DNA from 3 places in the Roseburia sp. AF42-8 genome. Region 2 is predicted to be linked to each of the others. Evidence: predicted binding sites of a transcription regulator. Region 2 holds the regulator's gene; each other region holds the start of a gene.

Region 1 (4,410 bases), on a different contig from region 2:
CACCGCCCCTTTTTCCTTTTAATTATCCTGGTATTATCCCTCAATGGAAATATATTTCTTTTCTTCCACAGCAGGTTTTACTTCTTTCTTCGGAACGGTCAGAGTCAGGATACCATTTTCAAAACCGCCTTTGATGTCATCCTGAGTAACGCCATCTCCGACATAGAACTACGCTGGTAAGAGCCATAGTAACGTTCTTTACGGATATATTTGCCATCTTTGTCTTTTTCGTCCTTGTTGTCCTGGTGTTTGGCATTGACGATGAGGTATCCGTCTTTCAGCTCAGCCTGGATATCTTCTTTCTTAAAACCTGGAAGTTCAAATTCCAGTTCATATCTGTCGTCAAATTCCTTAACGTCAGTGTTCATGGCAGCACGGTTGTCTGTTGCAGGAGCATTGTAAGCTCCAAATGGAAATACATCATCGAATATATCATCTACAAAGTTGTTTGAAAAAATACTTGGTACTAACATAAGTCATTCCTCCTGAAAATAATTGTTGTAATTAATAATAATGTTTTTTATTTCTGTGAGCTTCTCTGGCTTCTTCAACAGCCTCATGGTCGGCTACATTAATTTTTGCTTTTACTTTCTTCTTCTTTAATGGATGTTTTGGATTTTTATCTGACATAATAACATGCTTCCTTTCTTTTACATCATCAGATATCTGAAATACAATGTCTGAAATTATCCTTCAATTGCAATATATTTGTGGTCTTCTACTGCAGGTTTTGCTTCTTTCTTCGGAACGAAGAGTTTTAAAATACCATGTTTAAATTCGCCTTTGATATCCTCTTCGGTAATGCCATCACCCACATAAAAGCTTCGGCTGCAGGCTCCGGAATAACGTTCCTTACGGATATATCTGCCGGATTTCTTATCCTCATTTTTTTCATCCAGGCCTTTGGCAGCGCTGATGGTAAGGTAACCGTTCTCTAAGGAAGCACTTACTTCGTCTTTCTTAAATCCAGGTAAATCGATTACCAGTTCATAACCATTATCTTGTTCCTTGATATCTGTCTTCATCAGACGTGCGGCTCTACGACCGTAAAGTTTTTTCTCAGTTTTTTTCATATCCATGTTATCGTCCATCCATGGAAAATCCTCAAAGAAGTCATCAAATAAATTCTCTCCAAAAATACTAGGCATCAACATAAGTCATCTCTCCTTTTTTAATAAATCATTTTATGCTTGTTTACCTTGTTTCTTTGGAACCGGGATGTTTTAGGAACTCTTTTTTTGTTCCTCTCCTTTGTTCTGACTACGTTATAGCACCAATTATTAGCACTGTCAATAGGTGAGTACTAATAAAATTGTGAAAAATTTGTGAAAAAACACAAATTGTGCAAAAACAAAGAAAAAAACATGGAAATGCACTGTAAAAACAAATGAAATATATGGAGATATAATGCAGAAATATAGGGGGGAATAAGGGGTAGCATGATAAAAAGGAAAGAATATTGCAGGAACTATGAGACTGTGTTATGATTTCTATAACTTTGCGTCATGGAAATTATGAGTTTAGGAGAAAAAACAAAATGAAGACACAGAATGAGAAAAGAAGTACATTTTCGGGGAAGATAGGGTTTGTATTATCAGCAGCAGGCGCTTCTGTGGGACTGGGAAACATATGGAGATTCCCATATCTTGCGGCAAAGTATGGGGGAGGAATCTTTCTGCTGATTTATATTATACTTGCATTGACTTTTGGATATACAATGATTATGGCGGAGACTTCTATCGGAAGAATGACGAAGAAGAGCCCGGTGGGAGCATATCATACCTTTGGAAAATCCCGCTGGCTCTCTTTCGGTGGCTGGATAAATGCGATTATTCCGGTTTTAATCGTGCCATATTATTCTGTAATTGGCGGCTGGGTAATGAAATATCTGGTGGAATATATCAGGGGAAATGGCAGTAAACTTGCATCGGATGGATATTTTTCCGATTTCATTTCCAGCGGGCTTTCCACAGAAATCTGCTTTGCTTTTTTTGCGGTATTTACGCTGGGGATTATCTTTGCCGGCGTCCGGAATGGTATTGAGCGGGTATCCAGATTTATGATGCCGGTGCTGGTTGTTCTTTCTATATTAATAACGGTTTATTCCGTAAGCAGACCGGGAGCATTAAAAGGAGTTAAATATTTTCTGATTCCAAATTTTGAAAATTTTTCCTGGATGACGGTAGTAACAGCCATGGGACAGATGTTTTATTCCCTGTCCATTGCCATGGGAATTCTCATTACTTTTGGTTCTTATATGAAGAAGGAAGTTTCTATTGAGGAGTCCACGAAGAACGTGGAAATCTTCGATACAGCGATTGCCATGATGGCAGGCTGATGATTATTCCGGCAGTCTTTGCATTTTCCGGTGGAAATCCGGAAACACTGCAGGCGGGGCCATCATTGATGTTTATTACGATTCCAAAAGTATTTGACAGCATGGGACTTGGAACCGGAGTCGGAATTTTGTTTTTTGTACTGGTGCTGTTTGCAGCAATAACAAGTTCTATTGCATTAACGGAAAGTGCAGTATCGACTTTTGAAGATGAACTGGGCTGGGAAAGACGGAAAGCAACGGTAATTGTCGGTATTGTAATGCTTCTTTTGGGAAGTCTTTCTACACTGGGATATGGACCATTGGCGAATGTAAAAATTATCGGAATGCAGATTCTTGATTTCTTTGATTTCCTGACGAACTCCGTGATGATGCCGATTGCAGCTATTGCAACCTGCCTTCTGGTATCAAGAGTGGTGGGAGTGCAGCGGATTGAAGAAGAAGTAACCCGGGGCGGCAACCCGTTCCGCAGGAAAAAGATATTTACGGTGATGATAAAATACCTTTGTCCGATCTTTGCAGCGATTATTTTAATCAGTTCCATAGCAAATGCTTTTGGATGGATTCAGATGTAATGAATGACAAATTAAGAAAATACAGAAATGCAACTACGAGAAACACGCTTTGCGAGTTTCTCGAGTTATCGCGGTGCTCGTCAAATCTGCATGCAAGCATGCGATTTTTCTCGCTACTCGCGTAATCAAAAAGAGCGTTCTTTCCTAATTAGGAAAGACGCTCTTTTTGGACAGAACCATATTATGAATTTGCCATATTCTTAACGGCATTCAATGCCTTCTGGACTGGTGGCAGACAGATAATGATTAATGTAATAAGTGCTTCTGCACCAAGGTATGCACCGTTGTAAGCAAGAGAGTATACCACTGCATTCGGGAATTCTTCCGGAGCATACATGCCGAAGAAAATCCAGCCGGAAAGGAATGCGAAGAAGTATCGGCCTAATACACCAGCGATATAACCTTTGATAAGTCCATGTTTGGATTTGCTGAAAAGTCCGGAAAGTCCTAATGCACCAAAGGCGAAGAGGTAGTCCACTAACATCTGTGGAACACTGATGATGTAAGGGTCAACGACTAACTGCAGAATTCCGTAAGCAAAAGCTGCGGTTAAGCCGGCACCCAGACCGTACCAGTAACCAATCAGAACGATGAATAACATGCTCAGTAAAGTAACGGAACCGCCCATTGGCATATCGAAAAGTTTAATCATGGAAGTTACCATGGCAAGGGCAATTGCCATAGCTGAAAATGCAAGCTGCTTTGCACTGAATTTCTTCTTTCCACCGAAGATAGCACAGCCAATCAGAAGAATGGCAATCATGATGATAACGAGGGCTGTAAAACCTGCGGTGGTAAGCTGGTAAGATGAGCCGTCGTATGTTGCAAAAATTGACATAAAAAATCCTCCTTAAAGATGATACTCTGCCAGGAGGTTGAACTATGTGCTTCCTTACGCCGGTATTATCCGGTTCAAGTAATAAGGGTCAACGCAGATACGTTTCTCAGCCAAAGGCGCCCCTAGCAAAGCGATGTTTTGTTTTCAGTTTGTAATGGTAACAGTGGTAGTATAAAATGTCAAGTGTTAATTTTCTGAAAAAGATTTTCTAAAAAATGAAAAAATCCGCTGGAAAATATAAAGAAAAAGTAACTTCCGGTCGATAAAAGGTTTAGAAGTGTCTTTTTCTGCGCTTTTTTAGAAAAAAGGGTTACTCTTGAATCTGAAAAGCAAAAGGAATATAGTAAAGATAAAAAGATGAGGAAACAACAAGCAACAAGGAGAGGTTCTATGCGTAAGTACAAGGATGTTGGAAAAAGAATACTGGTATTAGTTTTAAGTGTTTGTATGATTGCAGGCGTTCTTCCGGCAATACCGGCAGAGGCGGCGGATGCATTTCCAAGCAATGGAAGCATTACATTAGGAGCAGATGCAAATGGAGCGACTGCAACGGGAAATGATACTTATACCTATACCGGACAGGAGGTCAAACCGGCGGTTGCAGTTCAGATTGACGGAGTGACATTAAAGGAAAAAGAGGATTATTCCGTTTATTACCGTAA
Region 2 (4,410 bases):
AGAATCCATACTTACCGGCAGTTCTTGGAGAATTATGAATGTGCCAGAAGATGTGGATTTGAAAATATCAACGTTGATTTGATGAGTGCCCTGCCTTATCAGAGTACGGAGAAATTTGTCACCAGCTTAAAGCGTGTCATAGCATTAAAACCGGAACATATTTCAGCCTATTCCCTGATTATCGAAAAGGGAACACCATTTTATGAAAAATACAAATTCGAGGCAGTGCTCCGGGAAGCCGGAAAGCCGACAGAGCATCTGCCATCTGAAGAGACAGAGTATGAAATTTATAAAAAGACTCAGGAGATTCTTGCAGAGGCAGGTTATGAGCATTATGAAGTATCCAATTATGCAAAGCAGGGGAAAGAGGCAAGGCATAATATCGGATACTGGAAGCGGGTACCGTATCTTGGGGTAGGACTTGGGGCAGCTTCCTTGATTGGAGAAGTACGCTACAGTAATATAAGAGAGATTGAAGCGTATATCAAAGCATGCGGTAATATTTCGGCGAAGGAAATAGATGGAGTACCGGCATTGAATCTCCATGAGAGTGCAGATGCAATCAGCCGCCATGCCCAGATGGAAGAATTCATGTTTTTAGGCCTGCGTATGTTAAAGGGAGTTACAAGAACAGAATTCAAAGAGACTTTCGGCGTGGAAATAGAAGCAGTATATGGCGAAGTCTTAAACCAGCTTCAGGAAGAGGACTTAATCGAGAAAAAAGCCGGTGTAATAAAGCTCAGCGACCACGGTATGGACATCAGTAACTATGTACTCGCCCAGTTTTTACTGGATTAAGTAGTGCGGTGTTGAACCGCATTGAATCAGAACAAATCTAAAGAAATTATAAAATTATAAAATGCTGTTGACAAAAAAAACGAATGGTGCTATCTTAAGTACATAGAAATTAGCACTCTTTCAAGTTGAGTGCTAACAACAAAGAAAAAGCAGTACAAAAAGCTTTTCCAAATACCTATAAAAGTTTCATTTTCAGGAGAACGTGAATGAACGAGAACGAATTAGATGAAAGAAAAACAAAAATCTTAAATGCAATCATTCGCAACTATCTGGAAACGGGTGAGCCGGTTGGTTCAAGAACCATTTCCAAGTATACGGATTTGAACTTGAGTTCCGCAACAATCCGGAATGAGATGTCGGACTTGGAAGAGATGGGATATATTTTGCAGCCACATACATCGGCAGGAAGAATTCCATCCGATAAGGGATATCGCTTCTATGTAGATAATCTGATTGCAGAGAAGGACAAAGAAGTATCCGATATGAAAGAGTTCGTAATTGAACATACGGAGAAGATGGAACAGGTATTGCAGCAGGTGGCAAAGTTGTTGGCGAACAACACGAATTACACCACCATGATAACAGCACCGCAGTATCACCACAACAGCCTGAAGTTCATCCAGTTATCCAATGTGGATGATGAACATATTCTGGCAGTTGTCGTATTGGAAGGCAATCTTGTGAAAAATAAGATGATTCCGATAGAAGAGCCGATAGATAATGAGCATATGTTAAAACTTAACATGCTTTTGAATACACATTTAAATGGATTGTCATTAGATCAGATTAATCTGGGCACCATAGCAGTGTTGAAAGAGAAAGCCGGTATCCATTCCAAAGTCATCAGTGATGTATTGGATGCAGTAGCAGAAGCAATCAGCGAAGACGAGGATTTGGAGATATATACCAGCGGTGCAACGAATATCTTAAAATATCCGGAGTTATCGGATTCGCAGAAAGCAGGAGAGCTTTTAGATGCGTTAGAAGAGAAGAAACAGTTAGTAAGTCTGGTGACGGATAACCTCAGCAATGAGGAGAACGGCATACAGGTTTATATAGGAGATGAATCTCCAATTCAGACCATGAAGGACTGCAGTGTGGTAACAGCTACCTATGAACTTGGTAAAGGCGTGAAGGGAACGATAGGAATTATCGGACCGAAGCGTATGGATTATGAGAACGTCATGGATAATCTGAAAAATTTGAAATCACAACTAGAAGGCATATTTGATAAGCCGAAGAAAGAATAGCATAGAAAGGTGGCAAGGAAGTGGCAGAAGAAAAGAAAGAAGAAGTGCTTGAGGAAGTATTAGAAGACTTAGAAGCAGAGGATGCAAAAAAGCAGGAAGAAGCACAGAATACCGCCTCAGAAGAAAAAGAAGTTGAGGCAGAAGAAAAAACGGAAGATACCGAATCTGAACCGGAAGAAATAGAGAAAGAAGATGAGGAGAAAAAGAAAGGTATCTTTAAAAAGAAAGACAAGAAAGATAAGAAGGACGAACAGATTGAAGATTTAACCGACCGGCTGAAACGTCAGATGGCAGAATTTGAAAACTTCCGTAAGAGAACGGAAAAGGAAAAGAGCCAGATGTATGACATGGGAGCCAGTGCAATCTTAGAGAAAATCCTTCCAGTTATCGACAATTTTGAAAGAGGGCTTGCAGCTGTACCGGAAGAAGACAAAAACAATGGCTTCGTAGAAGGTATGGATAAGATTTATAAGCAGATGATGACAGTGCTGACAGAAGTTGGTGTAACACCGATTGAAGCAGCCGGTCAGGAGTTTGACCCGAATCTCCATAATGCAGTAATGCATGTGGAAGATGAAGAACTCGGTGAGAATGTAGTAGCCGAGGAGTTACAGAAAGGTTACAAGTACAAAGAAAATGTAATCAGACATAGCATGGTAAAAGTAGCGAATTAAGCATAGGAGGATAAGAACATGAGTAAAATTATTGGTATTGATTTAGGAACAACAAACAGTTGTGTGGCAGTTATGGAAGGTGGAAAACCTACCGTTATAGCAAACCAGGAAGGTGCAAGAACAACACCATCTATCGTAGCATTTACAAAAACAGGTGAGCGTCTGATTGGTGAACCAGCAAAACGTCAGGCAGTAACCAACGCAGAGAAAACAATCTCTTCCATTAAGAGACATATGGGAACCGATTACAAAGTAAGCATTGATGACAAACAGTATTCTCCACAGCAGATTTCTGCAATGATTTTACAGAAATTAAAAGCTGATGCAGAAGGATATTTAGGAGAAAAAGTATCAGAAGCAGTTATTACTGTACCGGCATACTTCAATGATGCACAGCGTCAGGCAACCAAGGATGCAGGTAAGATTGCAGGACTTGATGTAAAACGTATCATCAACGAGCCGACAGCAGCAGCACTTGCTTATGGACTGGACAACGAAAAAGAACAGAAAATTATGGTATACGACTTAGGTGGTGGTACATTTGATGTATCTATCATCGAAATCGGTGACGGAGTCATCGAAGTATTATCTACAAATGGTGATACCAGATTAGGTGGAGATGATTTCGATAACAAGATTACACAGTGGATGATTGACGAATTCAAGAAAGCAGAAGGCGTTGACTTATCTACTGATAAGATGGCTCTTCAGAGATTAAAAGAAGCTGCAGAGAAAGCTAAGAAAGAGTTGTCTTCAGCAACAACAACCAATATCAACCTGCCATTCATTACTGCAACAGCAGAAGGACCAAAGCACTTTGATATGAACTTGACAAGAGCAAAATTCGATGAGTTGACACATGACTTAGTAGAAAGAACAGCAATTCCGGTACAGAACGCTATGAAGGATGCAGGCGTAACCAATGCAGACTTAGGCCAGGTATTATTGGTTGGTGGTTCTACACGTATCCCGGCTGTTCAGGATAAAGTAAGACAGTTAACAGGCAAAGAGCCAAGTAAATCCTTAAACCCGGATGAGTGTGTAGCACTTGGTGCTTGTATCCAGGGTGGTAAATTAGCAGGAGATGCCGGCGCAGGTGATATCCTTCTTCTGGATGTTACTCCATTGTCACTGTCTATCGAGACCATGGGTGGAGTTGCAACAAGACTGATTGAGAGAAATACAACAATTCCTACAAGAAAGAGCCAGATTTTCTCAACAGCAGCAGATAATCAGACAGCAGTAGATATCAACGTAGTGCAGGGTGAGCGTCAGTTCGCGAGAGATAACAAATCCCTTGGACAGTTCCGTCTGGATGGTATCCCACCAGCACGTCGTGGAGTTCCTCAGATTGAAGTTACTTTCGATATCGATGCAAACGGTATTGTAAATGTATCTGCAAAAGACTTAGGAACCGGAAAAGAACAGCATATTACAATTACTGCCGGATCTAACATGTCTGATGCAGATATCGATAAAGCAGTAAAAGAAGCAGCTGAATTTGAAGCACAGGACAAGAAGAGAAAAGAAGCAATTGACACCAGAAATGATGCAGATTCCTTCGTATTCCAGACACAGCAGGCATTAGACCAGGTTGGAAATAACCTTGATGCGGCAGATAAATCTGCAGTAGAGGCTGACTTAAATGCACTGAAAGCTTTAGTAGATGCAAATCCACAGGCTGAAAA
Region 3 (4,410 bases), on a different contig from region 2:
GGAGTATCTTATGATTGATATTGAAGGAAAATAAAAGAGGTGTATATGAAAAAGTTATTTTTGTATTTGACGGAATTTTTTGCAGGAATGTCAGTGATGGCAGTAGAGTTAGGCGCAAGCAGATTACTTGCACCATATTTTAGTTCTTCCCAGATAGTCTGGACAATCATTATCGGAACCATTATGATTGCCATGGCATTGGGAAATATTTATGGCGGAAGGACGGCAGACAAATCACCGAACCCGGATAAACTGTATGGAAGAATTATCATTGCCGCAATCTGGATTGCATTAATTCCGGTAGTGGGAAAATATATTATCATAGGAATATCAGCCCTTTTAATCTTTGCGGTAAATAATAATTTCCTGATTATTGCAGCTTTTGCAGCCTGCATGGTAATTTTCGTATTTCCGCTGTTTCTGTTGGGAACGGTAACACCATCCCTGGTAAAATATTCTGTTGATAATTTAGATGACAACGGAAAGACAGTAGGTACCTTAGGGGCATTTAACACCATCGGAAGCATCATTGGAACCTTTATCCCAACCTTTGTGACAATTCCGGCAGTAGGAACATCCGTTACATTTCTTATCTTTGCGGGAATTTTACTGGCATTATCCATCGTATATTTTATCAATGCGCATACCGGAAAGAAGAAAATAGTTGCATCTATTCTGATATTTGCACTGTGCTGCGGGTTTGGATATTCCGACTCATTTGCATTCTGGGAAAATAATCTGACCTATGAGGGGGAATCCGTATATAACTATCTTCAGGTATACGAAAATCAGGACAAGGTGTCCTTATCCACCAATGTGTTATTCGGTGTGCAGTCTGTGTATATGAAGCAGGATGAACTGACCGGCATGTATTATGATTATGCCATGGCGGCACCGCTTATGTTAAAAGACAAAGAAATATCAGACATGGATGTGCTGATTCTTGGAATGGGAACCGGTACTTATGCAACCCAGTGCCGGAAATATTTTGGAGATATGAATGTGGAAGGTGTTGAAATTGATGAGAAGATTACAAAGCTTTCCAGACAGTATTTTTCACTTTCGGAGGATGTGCCGGTAACGACTTATGATGGAAGAGCATTTTTAAATGCATCCGATAAGAAATACGATGTCATTATGGTAGATGCTTATCAGGATATTACGATTCCGTTTCAGATGTCTTCCGTTGAATTTTTTACGCTGGTAAAAGAGCATTTAAATAAAAATGGCGTAATGGTGGTGAATATGAACATGCGTGGGCAGAAAGAAGGAAATATTAACCAGTATCTTTCCGACACCATAGGAAGTGTATTTGGAACAGAATATACTGTGGATGTGGCAGGCTCTACAAACCGGGAACTGTTTGCATCCGACAATGGAGAAATTTTAAAGAATCTTTCTAACAACATTTCCAAGCTTGAAAATCAGGAGTTAAAGGGAATGATGACAGAGGTATTGGCAGATACCGTTTCCTATGAAAAGGGCGATTATATTCTTACAGATGATAAGGCACCGGTGGAACTTCTTGGAATGCAGGTGATTGATGAGATGATAAAAGATGAAGTTGCATATTATAAGGGAGTTTATAAAGAGGAAGGGCTGAAAGGACTGCTGAATTCCTTTTAAATATAAGAAAAATAGTAATTAACAAAAATTGTCTGAAAATTTTAGCACTCACATCTTGACAGTGCTAATAATGCGTGCTATATTTATGCTTGGAAACAGAAATAACAGGAATTCGTTCATAGCACAGTGGGAAATGAGGTGAAAGATATGAACATTCAGAAATTTACACAGAAGTCAATGGAAGCAATCCAGGATTGCGAAAAATTAGCATATGAATATGGCAATCAGGAAATCGAGCAGGAACATCTTTTAGTGGCATTACTGCAGCAGGAAGATGGACTGATTTTAAAACTGATCGAGAAAATGGAAATCCAGAAGGAGCATTTTGTAGACAATGCAATCCGCCATCTGGAAGCAAGAACCAAGGTGTCCGGCGGCCAGGTTTATGTCGGCCAGGCATTGAATAAGGTATTGATTAGTGCAGAGGATGAGGCAAAGCAGATGGGAGATGATTATGTTTCTGTAGAGCATCTGTTTTTATCCTTATTAAGATATCCGAACCCTGCATTAAAGGAAATTTTTAAGGAATATGGTATTACAAGAGACCGTTTCCTGCAGGCACTGTCTACGGTGCGTGGCAACCAGCGTGTGACCTCCGATAATCCGGAAGCTACTTATGATACCTTAAATAAATATGGTTATGATATGGTAGAGAGGGCGAGAGACCAGAAGCTGGATCCGGTCATCGGACGAGATGCAGAAATCCGGAATGTAGTGCGTATTTTGTCCCGTAAGACGAAAAACAATCCGGTACTGATTGGCGAACCCGGTGTAGGTAAAACCGCAGTTGTAGAGGGACTGGCACAACGGATTGTACGTGGTGATGTTCCGGAAGGATTAAAGGATAAGAAGCTCTTTGCACTGGATATGGGTGCATTGGTAGCCGGAGCAAAATACCGTGGTGAATTTGAGGAACGTCTGAAAGCAGTATTGGATGAAGTAAAGAAATCCGAAGGACAGATTATCCTCTTTATCGATGAGCTGCATACCATTGTTGGTGCAGGAAAAACCGATGGAGCCATGGATGCCGGACAGCTTTTAAAACCAATGCTTGCCCGTGGAGAACTGCATTGTATCGGTGCTACCACATTGGATGAGTACCGGGAATACATTGAAAAGGATGCCGCATTGGAACGAAGATTCCAGCCGGTTATGGTAGACGAACCAACGGTAGAAGATACTATTTCTATCCTGCGTGGATTAAAGGAGAGGTATGAAGTATTCCATGGAGTAAAGATTACCGACAGTGCACTGGTTTCCGCAGCAGTGCTTTCGAACCGTTATATCTCAGACCGGTTCTTACCGGATAAGGCAATTGACCTGGTGGATGAAGCCTGTGCACTGATTAAGACAGAGCTTGATTCCATGCCGACCGAGTTAGACGAACTGAACCGTCGTGTCATGCAGTTAGAGATTGAAGAGACTGCATTGAAAAAAGAGGATGACCGTCTGAGCCAGGAGCGTCTGGCAGACTTACAGAAAGAGTTAGCAGAGCTTCGGAGTGAGTTCCAGAATAAGAAGGCACAGTGGGACAATGAAAAGAAATCCGTAGAGAAAGTCCAGAAGCTGCGTGAGGATTTGGAAAGCCTGAAAAATGAAATCCAGCAGGCAGAGCAGAGCTATGATTTAAATAAAGCGGCAGAATTAAAATATGGTAAGCTGCCGCAGTTACAGCAGCAGTTGGAAATTGAAGAAGAAAAAGTCAAAGGTGAAGATTTATCACTGGTACATGAAAGTGTCAGCGAAGAAGAAATCGCAAAGATTATCTCCCGCTGGACCGGAATCCCGGTAGCAAAACTGACTGAGAGCGAACGAAATAAGACACTGCACCTTGATGAAGAACTGCATAAACGTGTCATTGGACAGGACGAGGGCGTTACCAAGGTAACAGAAGCAATCATCCGTTCCAAAGCCGGAATCAAAGACCCGAGCAAGCCAATCGGTTCTTTCCTGTTCTTAGGACCAACCGGTGTAGGTAAGACAGAGCTTGCCAAAGCATTAGCAAGCTGCCTTTTCGATGATGAATCCAATATGGTCCGTCTCGATATGAGCGAGTATATGGAGAAATATTCCGTCTCCCGTCTGATTGGAGCACCTCCTGGATATGTAGGCTATGATGAAGGTGGTCAGCTGACGGAGGCAGTCCGCCGGAAACCGTATTCCGTAGTCCTCTTTGATGAGGTGGAAAAAGCACATCCGGATGTCTTTAATGTACTGCTTCAGGTACTGGATGACGGACGAATTACCGATTCCCAGGGACGTACCGTAGACTTTAAGAATACCATTATTATCATGACTTCTAACTTAGGCTCCATGCATCTGTTGGAGGGCATTGACGAAAATGGCGAGATTCGTCCGGAAGCAGAAGAAGCTGTCATGGAAGAACTGAAGGGTAACTTCCGGCCGGAATTTTTAAACCGTCTGGATGAAATTATTATGTTCAAGCCGCTGACCAAAGACAACATCGGCAACATTATCAAGTTACTGATGGAAGATCTGAATAAACGTCTTGCAGACCGTGAACTGAAAGTGGAACTGACTAAGGCTGCCGAGGATTATATTACCGAGAAAGGTTATGACCCGGTATATGGTGCAAGACCGCTGAAACGTTTCCTGCAGAAATATGTGGAGACATTGGCTGCAAAATTGATTCTTGCAGATAAAGTCAGAGAGGGAGATACCATTCTTATCGACCTTACCGATGGAGAACTGACTGCCAGCGCAAAACCGGCGACCGCCTGAAATGGTTCAAGCCTGACATAATAAGAAATGCAGTTGCTGCAT

The links. Region 2 encodes HrcA, which represses chaperone genes, less so after heat shock. Its sites were predicted from a motif close to TGTTAGCACTCNNNNNNNNNGAGTGCTAACA; they were not measured.
Region 1: a site for HrcA is predicted at 1,279-1,309, ahead of DW059_RS07265 (Hsp20/alpha crystallin family protein). Genes of this name have one in related genera too.
Region 3: a site for HrcA is predicted at 1,666-1,696, ahead of clpB (ATP-dependent chaperone ClpB). Genes of this name have one in related genera too.

Annotation. Positions count from the first base shown of each region.
Region 1 covers NZ_QTVB01000013.1:8,076-12,485, forward strand. Annotated here, with positions in the region: partial or broken gene DW059_RS07260 (Hsp20/alpha crystallin family protein) at 34-473, opposite strand; gene DW059_RS16735 (hypothetical protein) at 505-630, opposite strand; gene DW059_RS07265 (Hsp20/alpha crystallin family protein) at 687-1,154, opposite strand; partial or broken gene DW059_RS17585 (sodium-dependent transporter) at 1,538-2,910, shown strand; gene thiT (energy-coupled thiamine transporter ThiT) at 3,092-3,748, opposite strand; TPP riboswitch at 3,783-3,882, opposite strand; gene DW059_RS07280 (GBS Bsp-like repeat-containing protein) at 4,139-4,410, shown strand, end outside.
Region 2 covers NZ_QTVB01000002.1:21,197-25,606, forward strand. Annotated here, with positions in the region: gene hemW (radical SAM family heme chaperone HemW) at 1-798, shown strand, start outside; gene hrcA (heat-inducible transcriptional repressor HrcA) at 1,005-2,048, shown strand; gene grpE (nucleotide exchange factor GrpE) at 2,069-2,722, shown strand; gene dnaK (molecular chaperone DnaK) at 2,741-4,410, shown strand, end outside.
Region 3 covers NZ_QTVB01000004.1:76,120-80,529, forward strand. Annotated here, with positions in the region: gene DW059_RS02945 (hypothetical protein) at 1-34, shown strand, start outside; gene DW059_RS02950 (spermidine synthase) at 46-1,626, shown strand; gene clpB (ATP-dependent chaperone ClpB) at 1,774-4,368, shown strand.